DNA from 4 places in the Leisingera sp. SA32 genome. Region 1 is predicted to be linked to each of the others. Evidence: riboswitches for the same ligand, from Rfam matches in the RefSeq annotation. Region 1 holds a riboswitch; each other region holds the start of a gene.

What was found. Region 1 has a riboswitch for cobalamin ahead of AC0IPL_RS12910 (hypothetical protein). Riboswitches for the same ligand answer to the same signal wherever they lie in the genome.
Positions count from the first base shown of each region.
Region 2: it holds a riboswitch for cobalamin, as region 1 does, so the genes downstream of both, AC0IPL_RS06570 (CbtB domain-containing protein) here and AC0IPL_RS12910 (hypothetical protein) in region 1, are expected to answer to the same signal.
Region 3: it holds a riboswitch for cobalamin, as region 1 does, so the genes downstream of both, AC0IPL_RS15770 (aromatic ring-hydroxylating oxygenase subunit alpha) here and AC0IPL_RS12910 (hypothetical protein) in region 1, are expected to answer to the same signal.
Region 4: it holds a riboswitch for cobalamin, as region 1 does, so the genes downstream of both, AC0IPL_RS06640 (DUF1636 family protein) here and AC0IPL_RS12910 (hypothetical protein) in region 1, are expected to answer to the same signal.

Region 1 covers NZ_JBVYHB010000008.1:50,375-58,103, reverse strand. The annotation lists gene AC0IPL_RS12925 (5'-nucleotidase C-terminal domain-containing protein) at 19-1,881, opposite strand; gene nudC (NAD(+) diphosphatase) at 2,219-3,202, shown strand; gene AC0IPL_RS12915 (SRPBCC family protein) at 3,298-3,765, shown strand; cobalamin riboswitch at 3,866-4,086, shown strand; gene AC0IPL_RS12910 (hypothetical protein) at 4,198-4,575, shown strand; gene AC0IPL_RS12905 (protein-tyrosine phosphatase family protein) at 4,637-5,227, opposite strand; gene AC0IPL_RS12900 (DNA polymerase III subunit gamma/tau) at 5,423-7,252, shown strand; gene AC0IPL_RS12895 (YbaB/EbfC family nucleoid-associated protein) at 7,387-7,729, shown strand, end outside.
Region 2 covers NZ_JBVYHB010000003.1:299,730-307,458, reverse strand. The annotation lists gene AC0IPL_RS06605 (cobalt-precorrin-6A reductase) at 1-367, opposite strand, end outside; gene cbiE (precorrin-6y C5,15-methyltransferase (decarboxylating) subunit CbiE) at 366-1,565, shown strand; gene AC0IPL_RS06595 (cobalamin biosynthesis protein) at 1,562-1,939, shown strand; gene cobM (precorrin-4 C(11)-methyltransferase) at 1,936-2,730, shown strand; gene AC0IPL_RS06585 (cobyrinate a,c-diamide synthase) at 2,845-4,161, shown strand; gene cobA (uroporphyrinogen-III C-methyltransferase) at 4,158-4,892, shown strand; gene AC0IPL_RS06575 (DUF1636 family protein) at 4,889-5,224, shown strand; cobalamin riboswitch at 5,377-5,594, shown strand; gene AC0IPL_RS06570 (CbtB domain-containing protein) at 5,629-5,799, shown strand; gene AC0IPL_RS06565 (CbtA family protein) at 5,804-6,502, shown strand; gene AC0IPL_RS06560 (hypothetical protein) at 6,573-7,076, shown strand; gene cobF (precorrin-6A synthase (deacetylating)) at 7,150-7,729, shown strand, end outside.
Region 3 covers NZ_JBVYHB010000011.1:125,192-132,920, forward strand. The annotation lists gene AC0IPL_RS15745 (AAA family ATPase) at 1-662, shown strand, start outside; gene AC0IPL_RS15750 (hypothetical protein) at 666-1,025, shown strand; gene AC0IPL_RS15755 (DUF6638 family protein) at 1,195-2,556, shown strand; gene AC0IPL_RS15760 (hypothetical protein) at 2,559-2,825, shown strand; gene AC0IPL_RS15765 (DUF1523 family protein) at 2,835-3,479, shown strand; cobalamin riboswitch at 3,728-3,924, shown strand; gene AC0IPL_RS15770 (aromatic ring-hydroxylating oxygenase subunit alpha) at 4,029-5,264, shown strand; gene AC0IPL_RS15775 (FAD-binding oxidoreductase) at 5,269-6,354, shown strand; gene AC0IPL_RS15780 (DUF5928 domain-containing protein) at 6,422-7,729, opposite strand, start outside.
Region 4 covers NZ_JBVYHB010000003.1:314,445-322,173, reverse strand. The annotation lists gene AC0IPL_RS06670 (di-heme oxidoreductase family protein) at 1-572, shown strand, start outside; gene AC0IPL_RS06665 (imelysin family protein) at 572-1,585, shown strand; gene AC0IPL_RS06660 (DUF1513 domain-containing protein) at 1,585-2,664, shown strand; gene AC0IPL_RS06655 (DeoR/GlpR family DNA-binding transcription regulator) at 2,805-3,590, shown strand; gene glpD (glycerol-3-phosphate dehydrogenase) at 3,583-5,160, shown strand; gene cobO (cob(I)yrinic acid a,c-diamide adenosyltransferase) at 5,228-5,863, opposite strand; cobalamin riboswitch at 5,914-6,122, shown strand; gene AC0IPL_RS06640 (DUF1636 family protein) at 6,220-6,627, shown strand; gene cobW (cobalamin biosynthesis protein CobW) at 6,631-7,665, shown strand.

The sequences.
Region 1 (7,729 bases):
GAGCATCCCCCCAGCCGTTCAGAGGTGCAGTTCCAGCTCCCAGAACCCCTGCGCGTTGAAGCCGCGTGGCACCGCCCGCCCATCCGGCAGCTCGCCCAGGTGGCGGGCAGCACCGGGACCGGTGACCACAACCGCGCTGGAGCCAGGCAGCGACGCCAGTTTCCAGGGATAGGGCGCCGCTTCCAGCGGGTCCGTTCCCAGCCGCCCCTCCAGGTAGTCGCGCACCGCATCCCGGATCAGCACCGGTGGCAACGACAGTTCCTCAGCCTCCCGCAGCATCCGGAAACTGCCGCCGCCCCGCACCCGGTAACTGTTGGCGGCGACCGCAAACCGCTGCTCGGGATCGACCGGATCGCCGCGCCAGCGCAGCTCGCGGACCCGCCGCGCCTGCGGGTTGATCCGCTCTCCGGTGGCGGAAAACCGGGGCGGCTGTGTCGGATCGATGCGGTACTGCAGGCCAAACATCACGTCGAAATTGTGCCCCGCGCGGCCGGGATCCGCCAGCAGCTGACCGCGGTGCCCCGGTGTCAGACGGTTGAACAGCCCCGCCGACATCTCCAGCCAGTCCAAAAGCTGGCCACCACTGACGGTGACCACCCGCAGTTCATTGGGAAAGATCTGCAAGTCCGCGATATTGCGGGCGCTCAGATCACCGGCGTCAATATCGGTGTAGAACTGCGGCCCGGCACGCCCGCCGAATTTACACGGCGCTGTTGCCGACAGCAACGGCAGCGCGCCCGCGGCGCTGTCTGCCAGCAGCGGCCGCACCGCCGCCGCCTGCGCGGCGGCAACCAGCGCCAAACCGCGATCTGGCGCAAAGAAGGTGAAATAGGAATGCATCGCCACCGAGGACGCCCCGGCAGGCTGGCGCATCCGCATCTGGGTGCACTGGTGATCCTCCGCCAGGGCCTGCACCAGCGCCGGCGCCTCGGCGGCCAGCGACAGCACCGCACCCGTGCTGCCCTTTTGTGCCACCGGGCGCAGCCGCGCCTTCCCCGAGGCCAGCTGCCAGCCGTCGGCGCCGTGCCGCAGCTCCAGCTCGATCACCCCCAGATGAGAGCCGTGGGCGCCCGGCATAACCACAGGCTTGCCCAGCGGATGCGCGGGATCCGGCAGGGTCAGATGGGTGTGGCCGCCCACAAGCGCATCAATCGCTGGCAAGGCGGCCAACTGATCCAGCGCGTTCTCGGCGCTGCGGCCACCGCCACCGCCCTCTGCGCCAAGACCGGTATGCGCCAGGGCCAGAACGAGATCACAGCCCTGCGCCTTCAGCCGCCGGGCTTGTTCGGCGGCCGTCTCCACGATGCCGGTGGCGCGCAGCTGCCATTGCAGGCCCCGCCCGCCCCAGACCAACGTCTGCGGCGGCAGCACCGACACCACCCCGATGCGCAGCGGTGGCAGATGCGGGCAGCTGTCCAGCCGCCGTTCCAGAACCGCCGTGGCCGCAAAGGGCAGGCGGACCTCCGGCCGGGCCGCCTGCAAATTGGCACATAGCACCGGGCAATGCACATCCGCCAGAACCGCCGCCAACCGCTCCAGTCCGATGTCGAAGTCATGGTTGCCCAGACCCACCGCATCGTAATCCAGCACATCAAAGGCAACCGACAGCGGATGCGGACGCGTGCTGCCGGGCTGGAGATCCCCCAGCGGTGCGCCCTGAAACCCGTCGCCATTGTCGACCAGGATACAGGCGTCGCCCCGCGCGGCCGCGTCGGCGCGCTCCTCGGCGATCAGGCTGGCCACCCGCGACAGGCCAATCGCCGGGTCCGCCCGGTCCGCATAATAATCGTGGCCCAGCAGATGGCAGTGCAGATCCGTGGTGGCAAGCACACGCAGCCGCCCGGTGGTCCGGGCGGGAGGCTTTTCCTCCACATCCGTCATGTCTGCTCCCCTGTCGGCACTGCTGGTCCGCTTCTGTTGGCTACGCTTTTCGCGTGTTTCTCTGCCCCCATTTGAATCAGCGTTTTAACGATTTGCAAAGGCACCATTTGGTCCGGGTCGCATTTTTCTGCCCCCCCGCTCCACCACAAAGCAACCAACGGCGACGCGGCTCAACCCAGCATCTCTCCAGGCCCGTAGCGCGTCCCCCCGGCGCCACCCGCGCAGGGTGTGACCTTGCGGTGACAGGCCCGTCCGGACAGGTCCGGATTGCCGCGCATCGCTGGCACCCGCCGAGACAGGCTGGCAAGGACAGGGCAACCAGCCCCGGGAGAGCCCTATGAAACATGCAGAACAGGTGACCTTTGGCGGCGGCGGCCTGGACCGCGCGGCCCATATCCGCACCGATGCGGCAGCGCTGGACGCGGCCTGGCGCGCGCCGGAGGCCGGCGTGCTGCTGCTGTGGCGCGGCAAGCCGCTGACACGGCGCCCCAGGATCGACGCGCGGCCGCAAGGGCTGGCCTTGACCGCCCCCGATCACCCGCTTGTCGCCCCCCTGCGCGATGCGGCGCTGTTCCTGGGGCTGACGCCTCAGGGCGCGCCGCGTTTTGCCTGCGATCTCAGCGCCTGGCAGCCCGAAACCTTGGACCCGGAGGCTCTGGGCGGCTTCACCGATGCCAGCGAACAGCAGCACCCGGCGCTGCCAAACGACCATGTCTTTGCCGAACTGCGCCGGATCATGACGGTTCTTTCCCCGCTGGAGGCTGAGCTCGCAGCAACCGCCAAAGCACTGCTGGCCTGGCACCGCAGCCACGGGTTTTGCGCCTGTTGCGGCGCCCCCAGCGATATTTCACAGGCCGGCTGGCAGCGCGTCTGCCCCGCCTGCAAGGCGCCCCATTTCCCGCGCACCGATCCGGTGGTCATCATGCTCATCACCCACGGTGACAGCGTGTTGGTGGGCCGCTCGCCCGGCTGGCCCGAGGGGATGTACTCCCTGCTGGCGGGGTTTGTCGAACCGGGCGAAACGCTGGAGGCCGCCGTGCGCCGCGAAACCCTGGAGGAGACCGGCGTGCGGGTCGGCGCGGTCAGCTATCTGGCATCGCAGCCCTGGGCCTTTCCGATGTCGCTGATGTTCGGCTGCGCCGGCGCGGCGCTGAGCCGCGACATCACCATCGATCCAGCAGAGATCGAGGATGCGTTCTGGGTCAGCCGCCAGGAGATGATGACGGCCTTCGCCGGAGAACACCCCGTGCTGCAACCGGCGAGAAAAGGCGCAATTGCGCATTTTCTGCTGAAGAACTGGCTTGCGGACACGCTGGACTAAAGCGCATATTTGTCACCAGGCACAGCGGGGCACAGCCCCCTGTCGGCAGGCAGGGTATCACAGGCAGGCGAAACAGACAGTCGGGACAGGCGAGCATGGAATTCACGGGCAACGAAGATATTGAAGCACCCATCGCAGACGTCTTTGGCGCGCTGTCCGACTTCGAGCAGATGGAACGCTCCGCCCTGCGCCGCGGCATTGAGGTGCAGCGCAGCGGTGACATCGCCCACCCCGAAGCGGGGCTGTCCTGGGATCTGGGCTTTTCCTTTCGTGGCAAACAGCGCGAGGCGCGGCTGACGCTGGATGCCTATGCGCCAGTCACCCTCATGGCAATCACCGGCGTCGGCAGCGGGCTGGACGGCCGCATGGATGTGGAGCTGCTGGCCCTGTCTCCGCAACGCACCCGCATGTCGGTGCGGCTGAAGCTGGAGGCAACCACGCTGACCGGGCGGCTGCTGCTGCAATCGCTGAAACTGGCCCGCAACAACCTGAACCGCCGCTTCAAACTGCGCCTCGCCGATTTCGCGGGCCTGACCGAAGCGCGCCTGAAAAACACCGCCTGACACCCCCACCTGACAGCACAGCGCCCGCCTTTGCGTCCTTTTGCGCCTGCCCCGCTCAGCGGGAGATGCAGGTTTTCGATTGACGCGCCAAGGCCGCAGCCGCTACCGCTGGGAGGATGGTTTCCGCGCTGCATGCACATGCAGCCGGGATGAAAAGGGAATGCGGTGCGTCTGGCCTTGGGCCGGGCAAGGCCGCAACTGCCCCCGCAACTGTAAGCGGCGAGCGACCCCGGTAGACCCACTGGCCCGCAATGGGGCCGGGAAGGACCGGACCAGCAGCGACCCGCAAGTCAGGAGACCTGCCGTTACACGTGAAACTCGAACCCGGACGGGGTGTCCGGGCAGGGTCTGACACCTGCGGCAGCCCGGTTGTGGCCCGCCAGGGTCGCGCTCCCTGTCCTTGACCCCCGCCCCCGCGCGGAGGGCGCATGGATGAACTGGACTGACCACACCCACGGCTACACGGCCACGGACTGCCCCCACCTCGGCCGCCCCTGCCCGGCGGCGGAGCGCATGATCACGCGGCTGGCCGCAGCGCTGACACAGGCGCGACCGCTGACGCAGGATGATTTTGAGGTGACCGGCAGCACCGTCCTGGATGCCTGCCCACACCCCTGCCCGGCGCAATATGCCGCCAGCCATGACCGCATCCGCGTCTATTGCGGCGTCGATGCGCAGGCGCCGCGCGTCGGACTGGACCGCTTTGCCGATGCGATCTTCGACCCCGGCGACCGCGGCTTTGCCGCCGCTGCGGTGACGACGCGCCCCTGCGCCCTGGTCGAGGCGCTGCCCAGACCCGCCATCCCGTAGAGCGCCGTGCATATACGCCCCAGCGCTGAACAGACCCGCCCCGCGCGGCGCCAGCGACCGTTCAGCTGGACCTGGGACGCGCCTGACGATGCGCATAGGCCCATTCCATCTGTGCCTGAGTTTCGACCGCACAGGGGCGCACCGCGCGCAGCCGCGCCAGCGCCTGGGCCGGCGGCTCGCCCGCTTCGATCATCAACCGCAGCACCGCCATGCCGGACCGCCCGCAGCCGCCCCGGCAATGCACCAACACCCGGCCGCCACCCGCCAGCGCCCGCCGCGCCTTGCGGCTGGCGGTCGGCCACTTCAGCGCCACCCGCTTCGACGGCGTCTCAAAATCTGCCACCGGCAGGTGAATCCAGCGGCAGGCCATGCCTTGCAGGTCTGCCCCCAGCCGCGGCCCGCCCACGGCGGCGTGCTCCGCGTCCGTGGTCATCGAGAGCACAAGGCCCGCCTTCCAGGCATTGATCCGCGCCAGGTCACCGGCGTAATCGCCGCCCCGCCCCGGCAGCGGGCACAGCGCCAGCTGCCCCCCTGCCACCGGCAGAGCATGGATCGTCAGATTGACTGGCTGTGGTGAATTTGCTGGCTGCGGCGCTTTGGCAACCGCGGGGGTCACCGGCACCGTCTCGCCAAAGGGGTCGTCAGGTCGCATAGCGCCTCCTTGCCTGTGCGCGCCGCCCCCCGATCCCACCCGAGGCCTGCCCGGCGATTCTACCCCTATCTGCCGCATTTCCCAAAAGGTTTTCACACCGCCTGCGCACGCGGCTTCTGCGGTGGACGAACCCGGCGCGCTTCAATACCCTGCGCGACACGCGGCGCAATCAATCCGAATCCGGCACGAGAGAACATGAGCGACACCCCCAGCGGCACCCCCGGCGAAACCGGCCAATCCCACTACCAGGTTCTGGCCCGCAAATACCGGCCCGAGACCTTTGCCGACCTGGTCGGCCAGGACGCGATGGTGCGCACGCTCAAGAACGCCTTTGCCGCCGACCGTATCGCCCAAGCCTTCATCATGACCGGCATCCGCGGCACCGGCAAAACCACCACGGCGCGGATCATCGCCAAGGGCATGAACTGCATCGGCGCGGATGGCACCGGCGGCCCCACCACCGATCCTTGCGGCAAATGCGAACACTGCGTGGCGATCATGGAAGGCCGCCATGTCGACGTCATGGAAATGGACGCCGCCTCCCGCACCGGCGTGGGCGACATCCGCGAGATCATCGACTCGGTGCAGTACCGCGCCGCCTCCGCGCGCTACAAGATCTACATCATCGATGAGGTCCACATGCTGTCCACCAGTGCGTTCAACGCGCTGCTGAAGACACTTGAAGAACCCCCCGCGCATGTGAAGTTCATCTTTGCCACCACCGAGATCCGCAAGGTGCCGGTCACCGTGCTGTCGCGCTGCCAGCGGTTTGACCTGCGCCGGATCGAACCTGAGGTGATGATCGCGCTGCTGCGCAGGATCGCCACCGCCGAAGGGGCGGAAATCGCCGATGACGCGCTAGCGCTCATCACCCGCGCCGCCGAAGGGTCGGCCCGCGACGCGACCTCGCTGCTGGATCAGGCGATCTCGCACGGGGCCGGAGAGACCACCGCCGATCAGGTCCGCGCCATGCTGGGCCTGGCCGATCGCGGCCGGGTTCTGGACCTGATGGACATGATCCTGCGCGGCGACGCGGCGGCCGCGCTGACCGAACTCAGCGGCCAGTACGCCGAGGGCGCCGACCCGCTGGCGGTGCTGCGCGACCTGGCGGAAATCACCCATTGGGTGTCGGTGGTCAAGATCACGCCCGACGCGGCCGAAGATCCCACCGTCGGCCCGGATGAACGCGCCCGCGGCCAGGCCATGGCCGAGGCGCTGCACATGCGGGTGCTGACCCGGATGTGGCAGCTGCTGCTGAAGGCGCTGGAAGAAGTCGCCGCCGCGCCCAATGCGATGATGGCGGCGGAAATGGCGGTGATCCGCCTGACCCACGTCGCCGATCTGCCCACACCCGAAGAACTGGTGCGCAAGCTGAAAGACGCCACCCCGCCGCCCTCGCCACCAAACGGCCCCGGCGGCGGCATGCCCATGCAGGGCATGGGGGGGCCGACCCTGGGTGGCGGCGATCCCGGTCCGCAGGTCGGCTACGATCAGCCCGGCGGCCCGCCTGCCGGTCCCGGCGGCGGCCCGGTCGCCCATGGCGGCGGCGGCACCATGGCCGCGCTGGCCCCGCAGGCGGATGCCGCGCTGGCCCGCTATCCCACGTTCGAACACGTGGTCGAGCTGATCCGCAGCCGCCGCGACGGGTTGTTGCTGGAATATGTCAAAAGCTACGTGCGGCTGGTGGCCTATCAGCCGGGGCGGATCACCTTTCAGCTCACCGATGACGCCCCGCGCGACCTGACCAAGCGCCTCAGCGAACAGCTCAAGGCCTGGACCCATTACAACTGGTTGTTCTCGATCGTCAGCGAAGGCGGTGGCGAAACCATCAGCGAGCGCGAGAACGCCGCCGAAAACGCCCTGCGCGAGGAAGCCAGCGCGCATCCGCTGGTGCAGGCGGTGCTGACCAGTTTCCCCAAGGCCAAGATCACCCGCATCCGCACGCCGCAGGAACTGGCGGCCGAAGTCGCCGCCGAAGCCCTGCCGGAGGTCGAGGACGAGTGGGACCCCTTCGAGGAGGGCTGACATCCGCGCGTCGGCCCGACACCCGCAGCGCGGATGTCAGGCCACCGTCAGGGCGGTTGCAAAAGCTGCCTCTTGTTTCGCGCAGCACGCACCCGTATCTACCCTTGCAAATCGGACTTCTCAGGAGAAATCACATGCTCAAAGGCCTCGGCGGTCTTGGCGACATGGCCAAGATGATGAAATCGGCGCAGGAACTGCAAACCAAAATGGCCGAGATGCAGGAAGAGCTGCACAACGTCATGGTCACCGGCGAAGCAGGCGCGGGCCTGGTCAAGGCCACCGCCTCGGCCAAGGGCGACCTCAAGGGGCTGGACATCGACCCCTCGATCTTTAACGGCGACGACAAGGAAGTGGTCGAAGACCTGATCCTGGCCGCGATCAAGGATGCCCAGGCCAAGGCGGCGGAAAAGGCGCAGGAAGAAATGGCCAAGCTGACCGAAAGCATGGGCCTGCCCAAGGACATCAAGCTGCCGTTCT
Region 2 (7,729 bases), on a different contig from region 1:
ACGCAGTGACGGCCTCTGCAATGTTGTCCACATGCAGCCAGGTGTCGCCCTCCCCCGCCTGCCAGGCGGGACGCTCAAAGGCACAGAGCGCCACCCCCTCCGCGTCGCAGGCGTAAACCGCGTTGGTGCTCATCCCGGCGGCAAAGGGATGGGTGGCATCAACCACATGGCTAATGGCTTGGGTGCGCAGATACTCTGCCAGCCCCTCGGCACCGCCAAAACCGCCTACACGCGTCGGCAGTGGCTGCTCGACCGGCTTGGCGGTACGGCCCGCGTAGGAGAACACCGCATCCGCGCCCGCCTCCGCCAGAGTTCGGGCCAGCCTCGAGGCCTCGGTGGTGCCGCCCAAGAGAAGGATGCGTGTCATGTCTGATAGCCTTTCAAAACCGTGGCTCACGATCATCGGTCTGGGCGAAAATGGACTGGAAGGCCTGGGCGACGCAAGCCGCAAGGCGCTGGCCGAGGCTGAAGTCATTTTCGGTGGTCCCCGCCATTTGCAACTGGCAGCCGCAAACAGCAAGGGCCAGCCGTGGCCAGTACCGTTTTCAATTTCACCGGTGCTGGAACTGCGCGGGCGCAAGGTGGCGGTTCTGGCCTCTGGCGATCCCTTCTGGCATGGCGCTGGCGGCTCGCTGGCGCGGCATCTGGAGGCGGGCGAGTGGGTGTCGCACCCGGTCCCGTCCACCTTTGCGCTGGCGGCCAACCATCTGGCGTGGAAGCTGGAAGAGGTTCTGTGTCTTGGCCTGCACGCGGCGCCTTATGCGCGGCTGCGGCCCTCATTGGCAGCTGGCGCACGCGTGATCTGCACCATGCGCGACGGCGCAGCACCTGAAGAGCTGGCGGACTGGCTGAGCGCTGAGGGCTTTGGCGCGTCGACTCTCACGGTGATGGAAGCCTTAGGCGGGCCGCGCCAGCGGGTGCGTTCGGCCACTGCCGAAATCTTTGACCTGCCGAACATTCAGGCGCCTGTTGCCGTGGCGATTGAAGCCGCAGGCGGCAGGGGCCTGCCACAGGCGACCGGGTTGGCGGACGACCTCTTTGCCCACGACGGGCAGATCACCAAACGACCCATTCGGGCGCTGACCCTGTCAGCACTGGCACCGCGTGCGGATGAGCTGCTGTGGGATATCGGCGGCGGCTCCGGTTCGGTTTCGGTCGAATGGTGCCTTGCCGCGCGGGGGGCGCGGGCAATCACCTTTGAGCCACGCGGAAGCCGGATCGAGAACATCCGCGCCAATGCCGCCGCATTTGGCCTCGACCACCGCATTAAGTCCGTTTTGGGCAAGGCGCCGGAGGTGCTGGACGGGTTCGAACTGCCAGATTGCGTTTTCATCGGTGGTGGCGGCAGTCAGGCGCTGCTGGATCACTTGTGGCAGATCCTGCCGTCAGGCACCCGGCTGGTGGCCAATGGCGTCACGCTGGAGACCGAAGCCCTGCTGATGCACGCCCATGCGCAGCGCGGCGGGCATCTGCTAAGGGCCGAGATTTCCGAGGCTGGCCCCTTGGGGACCATGCGTGGCTGGGAGCGGGCGCGCCCTGTCATCCAGTGGAGCGCGACACGATGAAGGTCGCAGGCATCGGGTTCCGCGCGGCCGCCACGACCGCGGATCTGCAAGCGGCGCTGGCGCTGACCGGCGAACGGGTGGATGCGCTGGCCTCAGTTGCGCAGAAAGCCACGGCACCCGCCATGCAGGATCTGGCCCGCCGCACCGGCCTGCCAGTAATTGCGCTGCCGGAACAAGATATCGCCGGGGAGCAGACGCTGACCTGTTCGCCCCGGATCAAGGCGCGGTTCGGCACCGGCTCGCTGGCAGAAGCCGCGGCGCTGGCGGGCGCGCGCCACGGGGTGACGGGGGCGCAATCGCGCCTTCTCGCCCCCAGAGTTGTCACCGCGGATGGGCTTGCCACCGCGGCCATAGCAGAAAGACTTGAGCCATGACCGTCCACTTCATTGGCGCCGGACCGGGCGCTGCCGACCTTCTGACCCTGCGCGGGCGCGACATCATCGCCGCCTGCCCGGTGTGCCTCTATGCAGGCTCGCTGGTGCCCGAGGAAATCCTGAGCCATTGCCCGGCCGACGCCCGGATCGTCAACACGGCGGCGATGGATCTGGATGCCATCGTGGCTGAGATCAAGGCCGCGCATGCCGAAGGCCAGGACGTGGCGCGGCTGCACTCCGGCGACTTGTCGGTGTGGTCGGCGATGGGCGAGCAGATCCGGCGACTGAAAGCGGAGGGCATTCCGGTGAGCGTGACTCCCGGTGTGCCCTCGTTTGCGGCAGCTGCGGCCGCGCTGGGGACTGAACTCACCCTGCCGGGCCTTGGCCAGTCGGTGGTGCTGACCCGCACGCCGGGCCGGGCATCCTCGATGCCCGCAGGCGAGACGCTGGAGAACTTTGCCCGTACCGGCACCACCCTTGCGATCCACCTGTCGATCGGCAATCTGGACCATGTGGTCGAGAGCCTGACGCCTCATTACGGTGCCGACTGCCCGGTAGCCGTGGTCTACCGCGCCAGCTGGCCGGATCAGCAGATCATTCGCGCCACGCTGGACACGCTGAAGACTTCGCTGGACGAGAAAATCTCGCGCACCGCGCTGATCCTGGTGGGACCGGTGCTGAAAGGTGAAGGCTTTGATGAAAGCTGCCTCTACGCCGCCGATTATGACCGCCGCTACCGCCCGCAAAGCGCCGACAGCCCGTGGTCAAGCTGGAGCCACGGCGATGACTGAGACATACTCAAGGGCCGCAGTTGCGCGAGAAGGGGGCGAACTAACCCGCCAAAGGCGCGAGCGGCTGCGGGTCGTGCCGCGCACGGCACAGGCGAAGCTGAGAGAGGCAACGTGATGACCATTTCCCCCAAAGGCCTGATGATCTCGGCCCCTTCCTCGGGCACCGGCAAGACAACCGTGATGCTGGGCCTCCTGCGAGCGCTGGCAGAGGACGGGCTGACCGTTCAGCCCTACAAAAGCGGGCCGGATTACATCGACCCGGCCTTTCACCTGGCAGCAGCCGGGCGCGCGTCCTTCAACCTCGACACCTGGGCGATGGATGCTGGCCTGTTGGACGCCGTGGCAGGCCAGTCGGCAGGCGCGGACATCTGCATCGGCGAAGGGTCCATGGGGCTGTATGACGGGGTGGCCACCCGTGGCCAGTCGGGCTTTGGCTCCTCGGCGGAGACCGCCAAGCGCATGGGCTGGCCGGTGGTGCTGGTGGTCGATGTGGGCGGTCAGGCGCAGTCGGCAGCGGCCACGGCGCTGGGGTTTCGCGCCTATGATCCCGATCTGCCCTTCGCCGGGGTGATCCTCAACCGGGTGGCCAGCCCGCGGCATGAACGCCTGACGCGTCTGGGCATGGAAAAGGCGGGCATCAAGGTGCTGGGCTCCCTGCCGCGGCGCGGCGATCTGACCCTGCCGGAACGCCATCTGGGGCTGATCCAGGCGGTTGAGCACCCGGATCTTGAAGCCGCCATCGCGGGCTATGCTGCCTTCTTGCGCGACCATGTTGACCTCGAGGCGATCAGGGCCGCGGCACTGGCAGGACCGGCGCCTGCCCCAGCCACGTTGCCCCGCCCGCCCGCGCAGCGGATTGCCCTGGCGCGCGATGCCGCGTTTTCCTTTACCTATCCGCACCTCTTGGAAGGCTGGCGTGCGGCGGGGGCGGAAATCCTGCCGTTCTCGCCGCTCGCCGATGAAGCCCCGGCGGCGGATGCAGATCTGGTCTGGTTGCCCGGCGGCTATCCAGAGCTGCACGGCGGTACGCTGGCTGCGGCTGAAGCCTTCCGCACCGGCCTGCGCAAACACGCCGAGACCAAACCGGTGCACGGTGAATGCGGCGGCTACATGGCCCTGGGCGAAGCGCTGATTGACAAGCAAGGCAACCGCCACCAGATGCTGGGGCTTCTGGGGCTGGTCACGTCTTACGAGAAGCGCAAGTTCCACCTTGGCTACCGCCGCGCGGTGTTGCAGGCGGGTATGCCGGGTTTTGACGCAGGCAGAGCCCTGCGCGGGCATGAGTTTCACTACTCCTCCATTCTGGAAGAGCCCGACGCGCCCTTGGCAAATGTGATGGATGCGGACGGCGGCCCGGTGCCGGAGACCGGCTCGATCAAGGGCAATGTCACCGGCACCTTCTTCCACCTCATCACTGGAGAACAGGCATGAGCGGCTTTGTCAGCTTTGTCTCCTCCGGGCCGGGCGACCCGGAGCTGCTGACCGTCAAGGCGGTCAGTCGGCTGGAGACGGCCGATGCGGTCTTGTTTGACGACCTGTCCTCCGGCCCGATCCTGAGCCACGCCCGCGCCGACGCCGATCTGGTGGGCGTGGGGAAACGGGCCGGCCGCCCCTCGCCCAAGCAGGACCACGTGAGCCAGCTGCTGGTGGACTACGCCCAAAGCGGCCTGAATGTGGTGCGGCTGAAGTCCGGCGACTGCGGCGTCTTCGGGCGGCTGGAGGAAGAGATCTCGGCCCTGCGCGCGGCAGGCATCGGGTTTGAAATCGTGCCCGGCGTCACCGCGGCGTCAGCTGCGGCGGCCGCCGCGCAGATCCCGCTGACCCGCCGCCTGACCGCACGACGTCTGCAATTCATCACCGGCCATGACGTGACCGGCGGCCTGCCCGACGATCTGAACATGGCCGCACTGGCCGACCCGCAGGCCACCACGGTGGTCTATATGGGCAAGCGCACGTTTGCCGCGCTGGCCGAAAAGCTGGTGGAGGCCGGCCTGCCGCCGCACACCCACGCGCTGGTGGCGCTTGGTGTGTCGACGCCGGAGCAGCAGCTGTTCTGCCACACGGTGGGGGAGCTGCCCGCGGTGTTGCGCGCGATGGAAACCAAGGCGCCGGTCCTGATCCTCTATGGGCCGTTGGCGGACCAGGAGCTGCCCGGCGCATGAGCCTGCTCACCCTCACCCTGTGTCGCAGCTGCCGCGACGCCGATCCAATGCTGCCGGATCAGCTTGCCGCGATGCTGGCGGGGGCAGAGGGTGAGGTGCGCATCCAGCAAGTGGATTGCATGTCCGGCTGCCAGCGCCCGCAGACGCTGGCGGTGCGCGCGCCGGGCAAGACCGCCTATCTGTTCGGCGAGATCACAGCCGCGGATCTGCCGGATGTGCGAATCTTCCTGCGGATGTATCGCCACAGCCCGGACGGCAATTTTGCCGATGCCCGCCCCTTGGGCGCGCTGCGGCACAAGGCAATCGCCCGGATTCCCGGCGATCTGGGCTGATCGGCCGATACCATCGCGCAAAACTTCCGCCATTCGGTTTTGTCCGAAAAATTTGAACATTCCGGCCCCGGCCGCCCGGCGGCGCACGGATAGATGCCGCCCCCGCAGGGTCAAGCGGCGGTTTCGTTCTTGACCGGCGTCCGCCGCACAGGGCATTAGTTTGAGGATACGGTGTCCACAGGTGCCCAAGCACCAGGACTGAAACGGGAATGAGGACGGTGGACCAAATCGCGGCACCGCAGCCTCAACCGCCCCCGCGACTGTGAGCGGCGAGCGGCTCTCCACTATCCACTGGCGCGCAAGACGCCGGGAAGGAGGAGGGCAGCAGCGACCCGCGAGTCAGGAGACCGGCCGTATGTGAACGCAAACTTGCGCCGTCGGGTGTGACGGCAAGGAGAACATCAATGACGACCAAGACGCTCAAGGCTTCTGCCGCTGGCTCTTCCGTAATCCCGGCGCTTTTTGCCGTGGTTCTGGGGCTGGGGATCATCACGCTGACCGGCCATGTTCAGGCTTCCGCCCTGCATGACGCCGCCCACGATGTGCGCCACGCAACCGGCTTCCCCTGCCACTAAGGCCATGTTCAGTCGCATTCTGACCAGCGCGTTGTTCGCTGGCGCTGCAGCGGGGCTGATTACCGCCCTGCTGCAGCTTTATTTCGTGCAGCCCGTGCTGCTCCACGCCGAACTCTACGAGGGCGGTGATCTGGTGCATTTCGGCGCTGACCCCGTAACTGCGCATCCCGATCTTCCCGGACTGTTCGCCGAGCCGGTGCGGGACGGTCTCAGCATCATTTTCACCATGTTGACCTATACCGGCTATGCGCTGGTCATGGTGGCGCTGATGTCCGTGGCCGAACGCCAAGGCCACGTCATCACCGCGCGCAACGGCATCCTGTGGGGGCTGGCAGGGTTCATCACGTTCCACTTTGCCCCGGGCCTGACGCTCGCTCCCGAGGTGCCCGGCGTGGCCGCGGCTGACGTCGGCCTGCGCCAGATCTGGTGGAGCGTCACCGTCGCCGCTGCGGGCGTCGCCATGTGGCTGATCGCCTTTGGCGGCAATGCCGTCAGCTATGGCCTGGCGGCGCTGCTGCTGCTGGCGCCGCATGTGGTGGGCGCGCCTGAGCCAGAAACCTTCTCCGGCCCGGTCCCGACCGAGATCGGCGCGCTGTTCGCGGCCCGCGCCTTTGGCGTCGGCATGGCTGCCTGGGTGCTGCTGGGGGCCTTTGCCGGCCACTTCTGGCAAGCCGAAGGCAAGCGCGAACAGGCGACAGCCTGAAGTCCGCCAGACCATCCTCCCCGCCGGGGCACACCGGCGGGAACTCTTCAGTCCACAGGATGACAACACGATGTCCCGCTCTCTTGCCCTGTTTGCCATCGGCCTGATCTTCGGCGGCGGCGCCGGTTTCGTGATCGCGGCCGGCAATGGCATCACCTTTGACGGCCATGACCACGGTGATCCCGCCCATCACGGCGGCAGCACGTCGGCTGCAATGGCGCACGATCACAGCACGCCGGTGAACCTGCCCGCCGGACCTGACGCACCGACGCTCCGCATCGCCCTTCACAAGGATCCGATGTCCGGCTGGAACCTGCATGTTGCAACGCAGAACTTCCGCTTTGCGCCGCAGAACGCCTCCGTGGCAGATGTGGCAGGCGAAGGTCACGCGCATGTCTATGTGGATGGCGAAAAGATCGCCCGGCTCTATGGCGACTGGATGCACATTCCATCGCTGCCCGCCGGGGCAGAGGTCGCAGTGGCGCTCAACTCCAACAGCCACAGCCCTCTGGCCGTGGGTGGCGAGGCGCTCAAAGCCAAGGTCACCGTGCCTGCAAACGGTGAAGGCTCCTGACGATCGCGGCAGACTTGCAAGACCGGCAGCACGGCTCCATAGGGGGCCGTGTTCTCACATCAAAGGCCCCGTCATGATTGAACTCAGCCTGATCGGCATCGGCACCGGCAATCCGCAGCATATAACATTGCAGGCAATCGACGCGCTGAACGCGCAGGATCTGATCCTGATCCCCAACAAAGGCGCGGGCAAGGACGATCTGGCCGGGCTGCGGCATGAGATCTGCAATCGCGCGATCCGGGGCACTGGCCCGGCCATCGTCGAGTTCACCTTGCCGGTGCGCGACGAGACGACCCCGGACTACCGCAAACGTGTGGATGACTGGCATGATGCCATCGCGCAGGTCTGGTGGCAGACAATCACCGCGCATCTGCCGCAGGGGGGCAAGGTCGGCTTCTTGGTCTGGGGTGATCCCTCGCTTTATGACAGCACCATGCGGATTGCCGAGCGCCTGAAAACGCTGGCCGACATCACGCTGACGGTGATCCCCGGCATCACCTCGATCCAGGCGCTGACCGCGGCGCATGCGGTCCCGCTCAATGAAATCGGTGCCCCCTTCACCATCACCACCGGCCGTCGCCTGCGCGAAGACGGCTGGCCTGACACGGCAGATACTCTGGTCATCATGCTGGACGGGGCCTGCTCCTTTCAGT
Region 3 (7,729 bases), on a different contig from region 1:
TGCGCGGCAACTGCACCTTTGGCATGTTCTCGAACTATCCGGAAAACGTGGATGACGCCCTACGACAACGCGCCGGGGCGCGGTTTCTGGTGGACGGGCCGCAGACGCGCGAGGATTACATCGACATTCTGACACTCTTGATGGGCAAGAACCATGAGATCCCGCTGGGGGAGCATGACCTCTACGGCGCGCAGGAGATCAAACAGGCGGTGGCGCGCTCGTTCGAGGCGCACAACCGCCCGCAGGAGCCGGGGCTGGCGGAGGTCTTTGGCCGGGTGCATGACCAGATTGGCGCGCTGGATGATCTGGCCAAGCTGGGCACCTATCTGAAGGCCATTCAGCAGGCGGATGCGCGCTTCACCGGGCGGGCCATCAAGAACATCACCGATGCGGTCAAGGTTCGGTCGATGGATTTCGAGCTGCCGGATGAATGGATGGAGAACCCGGAGCTGTTCCTGTTCAAGGATTATGACACGAAATCCGCGATGATTGCGGAGCTGCGGGTGCCCATCACGGTCGACATGGTGGTGCAGGAGATCAACCGCTACGCCGACAGCGAGTTCCGCTATGCCGACAAGTCGGATGAGGTGGCGATTGAAAACATGGTGCGCGACTTCGGGCGGCAGGAAGAGGCCAAGCGGCGGTATCTGGAGGGGAAGTGACCTTTGGGAATTTTCTTTGGATATGTTGCCCTTGTGGTTTCAGTCTTTACCGCAGCTTACGCGGTGGTCGCCGGGATCGTGATGGGGCGCAGGTTTGGAAGAAAAGAGGTGACGATGAAACGGGCTCTCTCTGTTACATTCATTCCTACCCTCATTGTTCCAATGGTGATTTTTCTGATCGTGGCAGCTTTTCAGATTGATGAGATGGGACAGGGCGTAGTCACCCTTTCTGGCATTCTTGGCGCTGCTATCTTTATGGAACGGCTCTCTATGTCCTTGCTGATGCCGCTTACTGCCTCTGTTTTTTCGTTTGCCGTGATTATCTCCAGGCTACGTCGGCAAAACTTTCATAGGGGGCTATGATGACAGTCTTGCTCGACATGAGGGCAGTGGCTGTCCGCGGGCGGAAGCGCAGCGCCCGCCCAGGGGGGCGGACGGGCGCTGCCCGAGCCGCAAGCGCCTCGGGCGGAGAGTTTTTGCAACTGCTCTGGCAGAGAACGCAGCACTCGCGTGATGCGGAAAGGAGGGATAGATGAAACGCCTCATCCAGCATGGCCTGATGTTCGGCAATCTCTTCCATGTGGCCTCGCCCGCGTTGGTGGAGCGCTATAATCGCGCGCTGAAACATCTGACCGGCAAGACCACGGCTCTCACGGATTTCCACGTCGATATCTCGGGTTTCTCGCCAGAGATCGGGGAGGAGCTAGGAGATGATCACTATCTGAACCATGCAGGCGTGAACCGGCAGTTCATACTGCTCAGCACCGAACAGAAGCGCTGCCCGCTGCTTCACGTGAAATTCTCCACCAGCCGGGATATTCTGCGCCGGTTCATCGAAGTCAACGACCGCCAGCTGTTTGCGCTGACCGCGACCGATGCCGTCGCCGGTGAGCTGGTGAACTCGGTGTTCGAGGTCTCCAGCCCCGCCAAGCTATTCGATATCCGACAGGTTCGGATCGAGGCCGACACCACCCGCGGCACGCTGCGCCATGCCGACCGTCTGGCAGCGTTGGTGCAGCAGTTCGAGACCGGTGAAGATGCCTGGTTCGATGATGATCTGATCGCTGAGATGATCGCGACCGCAGAAAAGACCGGCGATGTGACCCGCAATCCGGTGCATCTGGAGCATGAGGTCTTCGCGCAGACGAACTTCTGGACCGCGCATTTCGGCGGGTTGTATCTGTTTCAGGACGTGGAGCACCCGGCGGTGATTGCCAGCGGCAAGAAGCCCGAGGGCGTGCCGCTGCGCCATGTGTTCGACCTGAGCGATCGCAATGCGATTGCCAAATTCCTGGAGCTGAACGGCCTGGCGGAGCCGGTGATCCGGGCCCGCGGCGTCGATGGCGCAGCAATCCTGCGGCAGAGGATGGGGTTTCTGGCAGTGTCCGTGCTGGCGGAAAAGGGCCATGATCTGTCCGGCCTGTCGCGGTCCGATCTGCGGCGTCTGGCAGCGCGGCATGCGGCGGACCTGCCGCAGGAGTTCGAAGGGCTGGCGGCGCTGGTGCGCTGGGCCGAGGGGGGCGCAAAATGGCCCATGATCCGTTCCGACCATCCGGCCTATTTCTATTCCTTGCGCGCGGCGGACACGCCGGACCGCGATCTGGTCAACATGCTGCTGGCGGAGCTATGCCCGCATGATTTCCGCCAGATGTTCATCTGCCACAAGGAAGAATTCTACCGCCGGTACCGGGGCTGGTCGCAGACCAAGAAAACCTATGCGGCAGAGTTCCTTGCGCGGGAGTATGCGGCCGACAAGGCAGGCGCGCGCGCGGCCCTGTTTGGCCACGAACCGGACATGGAGAACCGCATGCCGAGGTTGCCACGAAACCGGCGCAAGGGATTGGTGGCACAAGTCGGCCCCTGGGGCGCGCTGAGCCGGGCAAAAGGGCGATAGCAATGTTTGGTTTCATCCGCCTGATCCTGATCCTTTTGGTGGTGCTGACCGTGGCCTATGGCGCGGTGTCGCTCTACTCCCGCGAGGTGCGCCGGGCGAAGCTGAAACGGCGCTGGAAAGACAAGGGCTTGACCGGCGACCGTGCGGCCTTCATCCAGCGGGGGCTGAAACAATACGACCACTCGTTCCGGCGCAGGCTGATCCTCTTGGTCTATATCGTTCCGCTGGGGGCGCTGGCGCTCCTGATCTACGTCATTAACTTCATGTGAGGTTCCCCCGTGCGTTTCATCAAATGGGCATTCCTGATCACCTTTTGGGGGCTGTTCGCCGCCATCCTGCATTACACGCTGCCGCAGTATGATGTGGTGCGCATCGTCAACACCTACGAGGAACGCCAGGAGCTGACCGACTGGACCCGGATCTTCTGGTCGACGCCGGACGACCAGTCTGTACAGCTGATCAACCGCGATGTGCAGTTCATCCAGGGCGTGCGTCCCAATGGCCGCGCCATTGTCTATCGCAACGAGGATACCGGCTGGAACTGGCCACCATATTTCAAGTTCGACACCGCCAATCTGTACACCGATGCCAATGACAGCATCTCCACCAAGGCCAACCCGGAGTGGGTGGCGGTGATGCATTATGGCTGGCGCAACGAATTCCTGTCGGCCTTTCCCAATGCTGTCTCGATCCGGCCGGTGGCGGGGCCGGAGGACAAGCCCACCAACTGGTTCACCATCATCTTTCTGGTGCTGCTGGCGGCGCTCCTGTGGGCGATTTATGTGCGCTGGCGGCGTTTCCGGCGGGCGCGGATTGATCCGATGCTCGAGGGCGCCGAGGACAGTCTTTATGCGGCGGGTGATGCTTTTGCTGAGCGCCGCAGCCGGTTCCGGCGCTGGCTGGAGAGCTGGAAATCAAACTGATCAGGGGCCGCGTCAACCGCGGCCTTTCTGCTGTCGGGGCGGGGCTTTGTCAGTCAGCGATGCCGGGACAGGATTCGCTGCACGCCAGCCGCGCAAAGCACTGATTCATCCGCCGCTTGCCGCATTTTGAAAGCGCCGCACCTTTTGCGGCACTGGACAGGTTTGTCCGCACTGCGGGATTACGACCGCATGTCTTTTTCCGGTTTTTCCGGGTCGGTTTTGGTTCCGATGGCGCCACGCAAATCGGGCAGTTTCCGCATCAGCAAGGTGCCGTCCTTCGGGGCGGAGAATTGGGAAGCTGGTGAAACTCCGGCACTGCCCCCGCAACGGTGACCCCGTGTCGGGCCTGGCGAAAACCACTGAAGGCAACTTCGGGAAGGTGCCACGCCCCGCCGGTCAGACGGCCGCGGACAGTCCGGAAACCAGCCTTGCCAGAAACGTCAACCGCGGGTGGCGGCAGGGCGGTTGCGGGCGTGTGGTCTGCAATCTCTCCCGTCGTGCCCGCCCCCAGCCAATCCGCCGCGGGGCTGCGGCGAAGGAGAGAGACAGATGCTTCAGGACAGCGACATTCTGGCCAAGCTGATGGCCCGTCAAGAGAACCATTCTCTGGAACAGGCGTTCTACACCGATCCGGGTGTTCTGGATCTGGACATGCGGCAGATTTTCTACCGCGAGTGGCTGTTTGCCATTCCCGCCTGCGAGGTGCCAAAACCCGGCAACTACGTGACCCATCAGGTCGGCAGCTACAATGTCATCATCGTGCGCGGCAGCGATGGCGTGGTGCGCGCGTTCCACAACTCCTGCCGCCACCGCGGCTCGGTGGTGTGCAAGGCCAAGAAAGGTAACGCGCCCAAGCTGGTCTGCCCTTACCACCAGTGGACCTATGAGCTGGACGGCTCTCTGTTGTGGGCACGTGACATGGGGCCGGATTTCGATGCCTCCAAACACGGGCTGAAGCCGGTGCATTGCCGCGACCTGGCGGGGTTGATCTATATCTGTCTTGCGGAGGAGGCCCCGGACTTCGACGCCTTCGCCGACGTCGCCCGTCCTTATCTGGAGCCGCACGGCCTGGCCAATGCCAAGATCGCCTACGAAAGCGCGATCATCGAGAACGGCAACTGGAAGCTGGTCTGGGAGAACAACCGCGAGTGCTATCACTGCGGCGGCAACCACCCGGCGCTGTGCCGTACCTTCCCCGAAGACCCCTCTGTCACCGGGGTGGAGGGGGGCGAGACCCCGCCGCATCTTCAAAAGCACTTTGACCGGATCGAAGCGGCAGGCTGCCCGGCGCAGTTTTGCATCGACGGGCGCGGTCAGCACCGGCTGGCGCGGATGCCGCTGAACGAGGGCGCCGAGAGCTATACCATGGACGGCAAGGCGGCGGTGGCCAAGCCACTGGGACGGGTGCCCTTTGCCGATGCGGGCACGCTGTTGAAATTCCACTATCCGACCACCTGGAACCATTTCCTGCCGGATCACTCCATCGTGTTCCGCGTGACCCCGATCAGCCCGACAGAGACCGAAGTCAGCACCAAATGGCTGGTGCACAAGGACGCGGTCGAAGGTCAGGACTATGACCTGAAGCGGCTGACCGAGGTCTGGATCGCCACCAATGACGAGGATCGCATCGTGGTCGAGGACAACCAGCGTGGCATCAATTCGCCCGCCTATCAGCCCGGCCCCTATTCGCAGACGCAGGAAAGCGGCGTGATCCAGTTCTCCAATTGGTACGCCCAGCAGCTGACCCGCGCCCTGACCGGTCGCCACCTGATCGCGGCGGAGTAAGCCCATGGGACTGCAAGCCAACTTTGAAACACTGGACGAAACAATGGCGTGGAAGGACGACGAGATGCTGGAATGCGTCTCGGTTGTGCCGGAGGCGCCGAACACCGCCACCTTCAGCTTCCGCGCACCCTCCGGCGCGTGGTTCAAATACCAGCCGGGCCAGTTCCTGACGCTGGAGCTGCCGGTGCCGGGGGAAACGGTCTGGCGCACCTATACCATCAGCTCCTCGCCCTCGCGGCCGCTGTCGATTTCGGTCACGGTCAAGGCGCAGGCCGACAGCATCGGCACCCGCTGGATGCTGGACCATCTGCGCCCGGGCATGATGCTGCGCGCCTCTGGTCCGGCGGGGCTGTTCACCCTTCCCAAGCGCCCGAACGGCAAGTTCCTCTTCATCTCGGCAGGTTCCGGCATTACGCCCAGTCTGTCGATGACGCAGTATCTGTTCGACCGCGGCCAGTTGCCCGACATCTGCTTTATCAACTGCGCCAGACGCCCCAGCGAGATCATCGCCCGCCAGCAGCTGGAAAGCATGGCGTCCAGGGTGCCGGGTATCAAGCTGCACTTCGTGGTGGAGGAGGACGACCCCTATCAGGTTTGGACCGGCTACCGCGGCCAGCTGAACCAGATCATGCTGGGCCTGATCGCCGGCGACTACCTGGAGCGTGAGGTCTATTGCTGCGGACCGGACCCCTTCATGCAGGCGGTGCGTGACATGCTGAACGGTCTGGGCTTCGACATGGAGAACTACAACCAGGAGAGCTTTGGCGCGCCGGTGGAAACCGCGGCAGACGCACCGGAGCTTGACGATGTCGTGCCGGAGGAAACCGCCGCGGCAGAAATCCTGTTTGCGGCCTCCGGCGTGACCTCGACCTGTTCGCAGACCGATACGGTTTTGGCGGTGGCCAAGGCGTCTGGGCTGAATATCCCGTCGGGCTGCACCTTTGGCATCTGCGGCACCTGCAAGGTGCGCAAAACCGCGGGCGAGGTGCATATGGTCCACAACGGCGGGATCTCGGACGAGGATGTGGAGGCGGGCTATATCCTGGCCTGCTGCTCCAACCCCATTGGTCGGGTCGAGGTGGAAATCTGACGCCGACAGCGCGCGCCTTTTTTTGGTGCGCGCTGCCACATACGCGCCGCTGGTTCCGGCGCGTATTTCAGTCTGTGAACAGGTGGTCCGCGCCAGCGATCTGCAACGCCTTGTCGTGCGGCAGGTTCAGGAACTGGGCCAGCTGCGCGGCGTTCTCCTCTGGTGCCGCGCTTTCGCGCAGCTGCAACAGATGGCTGAACCCGGCGTCACGGATGCTGTCGGCCTCGTGCAGGATGTCGTTGCGGATCGCCGGCAACAGCCGTTCCAGGGCTTGCGGCGGGGTGCGCTCACCTGCCAGCCCGACCCGCTGGGCATGGCCGGTCAGATAGGTATCACTGAAATCGCAGTCGATGTGCAGGAACCGGGTGGCGGACCGGTCGGAATGAAAGTCGTTCATCAACTCGATCGCAGAAGGATCGAGGCAGATGATCAGCTTGTCGGTCTCGTAATACTCAAACAGCATCCGCAGCAGCGCACGACGGTGGCGGGCGCGTTTCAGCAACGCCGCCTGGATACCCCCGAGGTCCGGCAGTGGCGTGTCTTCCTCGTGAAACAGGTATTCGACGGCGGGAATGGGGCACGCCTGTCGCACGTGCTCCAGCAGGCGCTTGGCGACATGCCACTTCTTGCAGACCACGACCAACAGTTCGCGGTCACGCCCCAGACTGCTTTCGGTCTCCCAGAACCGCGGTGCAAACCGCCGCCCGACGCGGCCGCGCTGGGTCAGGAAATCGTAGAGGCTGCGACCTTCGTTCGAGATCTGGAACGCCTCTCCCTCGGCTGCATACAGCCGCCCCAGCCGCGACTTCAGCTCGCGCGCTGCGGGGCTGATCTTGCGCGCAAACAGGAAATCCTGGCTCAGCAGAAGGTCATAGTGGTCGTTGTAGAAATTCACCGGCATGCCGTAGTCGGTGAACATCAAAAAGGTCAGGGTCCGGGGCGCGATCTCCGCCTCCGGGATCAAGTGCCGCACCAGCGTCTGAAAGAACGTCTCGTCCGGGATCCAAGTGGTGCGGAAGAACCGGACCACGTCGCGCCGCTGGGCGACAAAATCCAGCAGCGCCTCGACGGTGCGTCGGCGCAGGCACCACCACTGGCTGCCGATCTGCACCTGAATGTCGGCCGGTATCCGGCGTTGCAGCCCCAGCCGCTTTTGCAGATCATGACAGAAGTAGAACAGACGCTTGTGCTTGCGTTCATTGAAATAGTGCCGGTAGATCAGCCGGTCTTCCTTCATGCCGGTCTTGATCCAGTTGCTCTCGAAAAAATCGAAACTCTCGATGAAATCCGTGTCGTGACTGTCGAGAAAGCGATGCGCGTATTCGGCGGTCTTGATCGCCATGCAGTCGCCCGACATCATATAGAAATGGGTGGC
Region 4 (7,729 bases), on a different contig from region 1:
CGTTGTTTCCCGCCCATGCAGGCGACTGCACCGCCCAGCAGGCCGAATGCCAGGCCGCGCCCCATGGTGGCGGAGATTCCCGTGAAACCGAGATCGACCAGCCCAACATGGATCTGGTCACCTTTTATTCGCGCAATCTGGGTGTCCCCGCCCGGCGCAACAGCGGCGATCCGACGGTGCTGCGCGGCAAGCAGGTGTTTTATGAAACAGGCTGCGCCAGCTGCCACGTGCCCAAATTCGTGACCCACCGGCTGACCAACCGGGAAGAACACAGCTTCCAACTGATCTGGCCCTACTCCGACCTGTTGCTGCACGACATGGGCGAAGGTCTGGCCGACCACCGCCCCGAAGCCCGCGCAACGGGGCGCGAATGGCGCACCGCCCCCCTGTGGGGCATTGGCCTGACGCAGCAGGTCTCCCCCCGCGCAACCTATCTGCACGACGGCCGCGCGCGCACCCTGCTGGAAGCCATCCTGTGGCACGGCGGCGAGGCGGAAGCGGCCCGCAACACGGTGGTGGACTTACCGCCCGCCGACCGCGCCGCGTTGATTTCATTTCTGGAGAGTCTTTGATGCGATCCCCTGCCCTTGTCCTGACCCTGGCCCTGCTGGCCGTCCCTGTCGCCGCTTCGGATCTGACGGCGCGGATCACCGATCGGCAAATCCTGCCCGCCTTCCAGCAGCTTGCAACCGACGCCGCAGCATTGGCGCAAACAGCCGCACAGGACTGCAACCCGCAGTCCCCGACACTGCGCGCGGCCTACGGCGCGGCGTTTGATGCCTGGATCGCGGCCAGCCATTACCGCTTTGGCCCGACCGAAACCGACAGCCGCGCCTTTGCCCTCGCCTTCTGGCCGGACAGCCGAAGCAAGACCCCCAAGGCGCTGGCCAAGCTGATGCGGGAGGAAGACCCCGGCATCGCCGACCCGGCGCGCTTTGCCAGCTATTCCATTGCGGCGCGCGGTTTTTATGCGCTGGAATATCTGCTCTACGACCCGGAGCTGTCCGCTGCGGGCGATCCGGATTACCACTGCACCCTGACCCGCGCGATCGGCACCGACATCGCCGCGACCACCCAGGCGATTCTGAGCGACTGGCAACAAACCTACGCCGCCGAAATGCGCAGCCCCCGCGACCGCTATCAAAGCGACGAGGAGATCACCCAAGAGCTGTTCAAGGCGTTGAACACCGGCCTTCAGGTGATGGAGGATCTGCGTCTCGGGCGCCCGTTGGGCACATTCGACCGCCCCCGTCCACTGCGCGCCGAAGCGCGCCGCTCCGGTCGCAGCCTGCACCATCTGCTGGTCTCGCTGGACGCATTGGAGCCGCTGGCCCTCGCCCTGGCCGGGGCGGACACGGCCACCGACCCGGCGTTGACGGATGATCTGAAGCGCGGCTTCGCCAAGGTCCGCAGCCGGGCAGGATCGCTGGAGGATCCGATCTTTGCCGGGGTGGCGGACCCCGCAAGCCGCATCCGCATCGAGGCGCTGCGACAGGAGGTCGCCGATCTGCGCGCGCTGATTGCCGCCCGACTGGGGCCGGCGCTGGGGGTTGCTGCGGGCTTTAACGCGCTGGATGGTGACTGATGCCCTCGCGCCGTGGATTTCTGACCGGGCTTTTGGCCGCTGGACTGGCACCACAGGCCAGCTGGGCCAGCGTCGGCAGCCCGGCCTTCCTGTCGGCCGGGCGCGATCGGCAGGGCAACTTCCTGCTGGCTGGGCTGTCCGCCAGCGGCGACATCCTGTTCCGCCACCCGTTGCCCGGTCGCGGTCACGCCGCCGCGGCGCATCCAAACCGCCCCGAGGCCGTTGCCTTTGCGCGCCGTCCGGGGCGTTTTGCCGACGTCCTCGACTGCCGCAGCGGCACCGCGATCGCCCGGCTGGAGCCACCCGCCGGGCATCATTTCTACGGCCATGGCACGTTCTCGCCAGATGGTCGCCTGCTGTTCACCAGCGAAAACGACTACGACGCCGCCCGCGGCATGATTGGGGTCTGGGATGCCGCCGCCCGCTACCGCCGCCTGACGGCCTTTGCCTCTGGCGGGGTTGGACCGCATGACATCACCCTGCGCCGCGATGTGCCGGGGCTGGTCGTGGCCAACGGCGGGATTGAGACCCACCCGGACAGTGGCCGCGCCAAGCTGAACCTGGCCGTTATGCGCCCGAACCTCAGCTATCTGACGTTTGACGGCACGGTCCAAGATCAGCTGGAGCTGCCCCAGGATCTGTATCTGAACTCAATCCGCCATCTAGCGATGCGCGCGGACGGCACAGTGGGTTTTGCCATGCAGTGGCAGGGTGATCTGGGCGAGATGGTGCCGATTGTCGGGCTGCACCGTCCCGGCGCCCCGGCGCGGCTGCTGGGTGATGGGGATCCACGCGTGATAAACCTGCATGGCTATGGCGGCTCCATTGCGTTTTCGCCGGACGGGACGCAGGTGGCCGTCACCTCGCCACGCGGCGGCGTGGTGCAACTGATGGATTGTGACAGCGGCGATTTTCTGCGCGAGGAGCGGATGGCGGATGTTTGCGGCATTGCCACCGGTGCTGGCGGCTTTGTCGCCAGCACCGGTGGCGGTCGTCTCCTGCGTCTCACCGGCATCGGCAGCAAGCCGCTTCAACAGGCGGATCTGGCTTGGGACAACCATCTAATCCCGCTGGACTGACCTCCGCTTTCGCAACGCAACCACAGGTGCGCCCCACCCGGGCGCATCTTTTCGTTTTACCGTCGCGCCACGACAAAACGAAATCAGCCCGTGACTCTTCGCGCGTGATCCGCTACTGAATAGCCGCGAAAGGAAAGCAAATGGACGCCTCCAGCCGTCAAAACGAAATTATCGCCTTGCTGAACCAGCAGGACCGCGTCGAGGTTGAAGACCTGTCGCAGCGCTTTGGCGTGTCCTTGCAGACGGTACGGGCGGACCTTCGTGACCTGTCGGCGCGCGGGGCGCTGTCGCGGGTGCATGGCGGCGCGGTGCGCATCAGCTCTGCCGCAAGCCAGGACTACGCCGACCGCCGCCGCCTGAACGCCGGCGGCAAGCAGGCGATGGCGCTGACTGCGGCGGAGCTGATCCCCGACAACTGTTCCATCAGCCTCAACATCGGCACCTCCACCGAGCAGGTCGCCCGCGCGCTGTCAGGCCACCGAGGACTGACCGTTCTGTCCAACAACATCAACATCATCAACATGATGATGGGTGGACAGGCGAAGGAGCTGATCCTGGCTGGCGGCACCGTCCGGCAAAGCGACGGCGCCATCGTGGGCGAGGACGCGGTGGCCTTCATCGCCCGCTACAAGGTAGATTTTGCAATCATCGGCGCCTCGGCGCTGGACGCCGACGGCGCAGTGATGGACCACGATCCGCGCGAGGTTTCCGTGGCCCGCGCGATCCTGAAGAACGCCCGCCAACGGGTGCTGGTCTGCGATGGCAGCAAGTTCACCCGCTCCGCCCCGGTGCGCATTTGCGATCTGACCGATCTGGATGTGGTCATCACCGACCGCCCCGCTCCCGCGGAATTTGCCGAGGCCGCGCAGGCGGCAGGCACCCGCATCCTCACCGCCGGACAAAACGAAAGCAGCGAAAATGACTGACACCCCTGTAACAGACCTGTTCATCATCGGCGGCGGCATCAACGGCTGCGGCATTGCCCGCGACGCCGCCGGACGCGGATTGTCGGTGACCCTGGCTGAGATGAAGGATCTCGGCTGGGCCACCTCCTCTGCCTCGACCAAGCTGTTTCACGGCGGCTTGCGCTATCTGGAGTATTTCGAATTCCGCCTGGTCCGCGAGGCGCTGATCGAGCGCGAGGTGCTGCTCAAGGCGATGCCGCATATCTCCTGGCCGATGCGCTTTGTGTTGCCGTTTCACAAGGACATGCGGTTTGACAGCGAAACGCCGACGTCGAAACTGCTGACCACGGTGATGCCCTGGATGAAGGGCCGCCGCCCGGCCTGGCTGATCCGGCTGGGACTGTTCCTGTACGACTCCTTGGGCAAACGCGGCATCCTGCCTGGCACCGCCAAGCTGGACTTGACCCGAGATGAGGCCGGCAAGGTTCTGAAAGACAAGTTCAAAACCGCTTTTGAGTATTCTGATTGCTGGGTTGAGGACGCCCGGCTGGTGGTGCTGAACGCCCGCGATGCGCAGGAACGCGGCGCGCGGATCCTGACCCGCACCGAAGTGCTGTCAGCCGAACGCCACGCCGATCACTGGCTGATCCGCACCCGCGATCACGCCAGCGGGCAAGAGCAGGAGCATCGCGCCAAGATGCTGGTCAACGCCGGCGGGCCTTGGGTGGCCGATGTGCTGCATCAGAAGCTGGGCCAGAACAGCCGTGAAAACGTGCGCCTGGTGCGCGGCAGCCATATCGTGGTTCCGAAACTGTTCGACCACGGCCGCTGCTATTTCTTCCAGGGTGCAGACGGGCGGATCATCTTCGCCATTCCGTATGAGCAAGATTTCACCTTGATCGGCACCACCGATGCGGACCACCCCAACCCGGACAGCGCCCCCGAGTGCACGCCCGAGGAGCAACAGTATCTGGTTGATTTCGCATCGGAATACTTCGAAAAACCGGTAACGCGCGATGACATCGTCTGGACCTACTCCGGGGTGCGTCCGCTTTATGATGACGGCGCCAGTTCTGCCACCGCGGCGACGCGCGAATACGTGCTGACGCTGGATAAGGCGCAGGCACCGCTGCTGAATGTCTTTGGCGGCAAGATCACCACCTACCGCAAACTGGCCGAGGCGGCGCTGGCCAAAATCGGCGAGGCCTTCCCGCAGCTCTCCGCGGACTGGACCGCTGGCGTGGCCCTGCCCGGCGGCGATTTCGCGGTGGATGACGTGGAGAAACTGACCACAAAACTGGCCGCGGACTACCCCTTCCTCACGCCCTATTGGGCGGGGCGGATGATCCGCGCCTACGGCACAGAGGCCTGGGAGGTTCTGGGCGACGCCAAAACGGCCGAGAATCTGGGCCAGAATTTCGGTGCGACCATCACGGCCCGGGAACTGGACTGGGCCGTCACCCGCGAATGGGTGCGCGCAGGCGACGATTATCTCTGGCGGCGCACCAAACTGGGGCTGCGGCTGGATGACGCCCAGCGCAAGGCAGTGGATGCCTACATCCAGGAAAAAACTGCACAGCCTGCGGCGTGACAAACTTGCCCGGCCGATAAGCCGGGCAGCACCCGCCCCTCGCTACGGGAGGGCGCTGCCCTCGGCGTTAAAACTCAACGCCTTTCTGCGCCTTCACCCCGGCGCGGAAGGGGTGCTTGATCTGGCCCATTTCGGTCACCAGATCCGCGATCTCGATCAGCTCTTCCTTGGCGTTACGCCCCGTCAGCACCACATGGGTCATCGGCGGCTTGTGCGCCACCAGGAACTCCAGCACCTCCTCCAGATCCAGATACTCATAGCGCAGCGCGATGTTGATCTCATCCAGCAGCACCATGGTGTTGCGCTCATCCAGGATCATCTCCTTGGCCTTCTCCCAGCCCTTTTGCGCGGCGGCGATGTCGCGCGCCTTGTCTTGGGTCTCCCAGGTGAAGCCCTCGCCCATCGCATAGAACTGGCAGAGATCGCTGAAATTCTCCTCGATCAGCGTGCGCTCGCCGGTCTGCCAGGCCCCCTTGATGAACTGGACCACCGCACAGGGCATCTTGTGGGCGATGCAGCGCATGATCATGCCAAACCCGGAGGAAGATTTACCCTTGCCCGGTCCGGTGTGGACAATGATCAGCCCCTTCTCGCCGTCTTTGGTCTTCATCATCCGGTCGCGCGCGGCCTTCTTCTTGGCCATCTTGGAGGCGTGGCGGGCGGCATCTTCTTCTGAAATGCCGGTTTCGGGTTTTTCGCTCATGGGGGCTCTCCAGCTGTTTGGTGCAAGTCTTGACAAAGAAGGGCGCGATAGCGCAAGGGGGTTTCGCTGGTTCCTGCAATCGCAGGCGAAGAGGGAATGTGACAACGGCCACCAAGGGCCATAAGCACAGCCGCCCCCGCGACCGTGACCGGATGAGGCCGCCATGCCACTGGGACACCCCCGGGAAGGCAGGATGGCCGACAGGGCCGCCGCCCTGGCATCCGCAAGCCGGGAGACCTGCCAGCGCGTGAGAGATCAACGGGCGGGCGGGGTGTTCCGCGACCGGGTGAGGGGCAGGCATGGTGACCGCCCCTTTTCGGCTATCCCGCATGCCTGCCATGACAGGAGACGTGCCTTTGGCTGATGAACAGGCGCCCGCCGCCGCCCCGAAAGACCCGGTCACCCTGACCGTGTGCCTGACCTGCCGCAACGAGGGCGCCGACCCCGAGGCCACCCGCCCCGGCACCTTGCTGCATGACGCGCTGAAACAGGCGGGCTTGCCCGAGGGCGTCACCCTGCGTGGGGTCAAATGCTTGTCGGCCTGCTCGCGCAGCTGCGCGGTGGTGCTGACCGGTGGCGCGGAGCGCTGGAGTTATGTCTATGGCGACATGGACCCTGACCTGCATGTGTCCGAGATCCTGACCGGCACCGCCGCCTATGCGGCCAGCGCCGACGGGCTGGTGCCCTGGCGCGAGCGCCCCACCGTCTTTCGCAAACAATCTGTTGCCCGCATCCCGCCGGCCGCCTTCCCTTCTGAGGAGTAATTCATGAGCGATCTCAACAAGATCCCCGTCACTGTCATCACCGGCTTTCTGGGCGCGGGAAAAACCACGCTGATCCGTCACCTGATGCAGAACCCGCAAGGCAAGCGGCTGGCGGTTCTGGTCAACGAATTCGGCACCGCTGGCGTGGACGGCAACATTCTGAAATCCTGCGCCGATGAAAACTGCCCTGAAAACAACATCATGGAGCTGGCAAACGGCTGCATCTGCTGCACCGTGGCGGATGATTTCATCCCCACCATCGAACAGCTGATGGCCCTGCCGGAAACGCCGGAGCACATCCTGATCGAAACCTCCGGTCTGGCCCTGCCCAAGCCGCTGCTCAAGGCGTTTGACTGGCCCGCGATCCGCTCGCGCATTACCGTCGACGGGGTAATTGCCCTCGCCGATGCCGAAGCGGTGGCCAAGGGCCAGTTTGCCCCCGATCTGGACGCGGTTGCCGCCCAGCGCGAGGCCGACGACAGCCTGGACCACGAAACCCCGCTGTCGGAGGTGTTCGAGGATCAGATCTCCTGCGCGGACATCGTGCTGCTGTCCAAAGCTGACCTGGCCGGCGACGCGGGCATCGAGAAAGCCCGCGCCGTGATCGAAGCCGAGGCCCCGCGCAAGCTGCCGATCCTGCCGATGAGCGAAGGCGTGATCGATCCGCGCATCATCCTGGGCCTGAACGCCGCCGCCGAGGACGATCTGGAGTCGCGTCCCAGCCATCACGACGGCCATCACGACCACGAGCATGACGATTTCGAAAGCATTGTGGTCGAAATGGGCGAAGTCTCCGATCCGGAAGCGCTGCAAGATGCCATCGTGAAACTGGCCCGCGAGCGCAACATCCTGCGCGTCAAAGGCTATGTCGCGGTGGAAGGAAAACCGATGCGGATGCTGGTTCAGGCCGTGGGCGAGCGTCTGCGTGCGCAATATGACCAACCCTGGGGCGCGCAGCCGCGCAAGACCCAGCTGGTGGTCATCGCCGAGCACGACAACATCGACGCGACGGCAATCCGCGCCGAGCTGGGGGCCTGAGCTGATGCGGGTTCGGGGCGAAGATAGCTTTTGTCCTGTCCGGTCCCTGGACCGCACAGCCCCC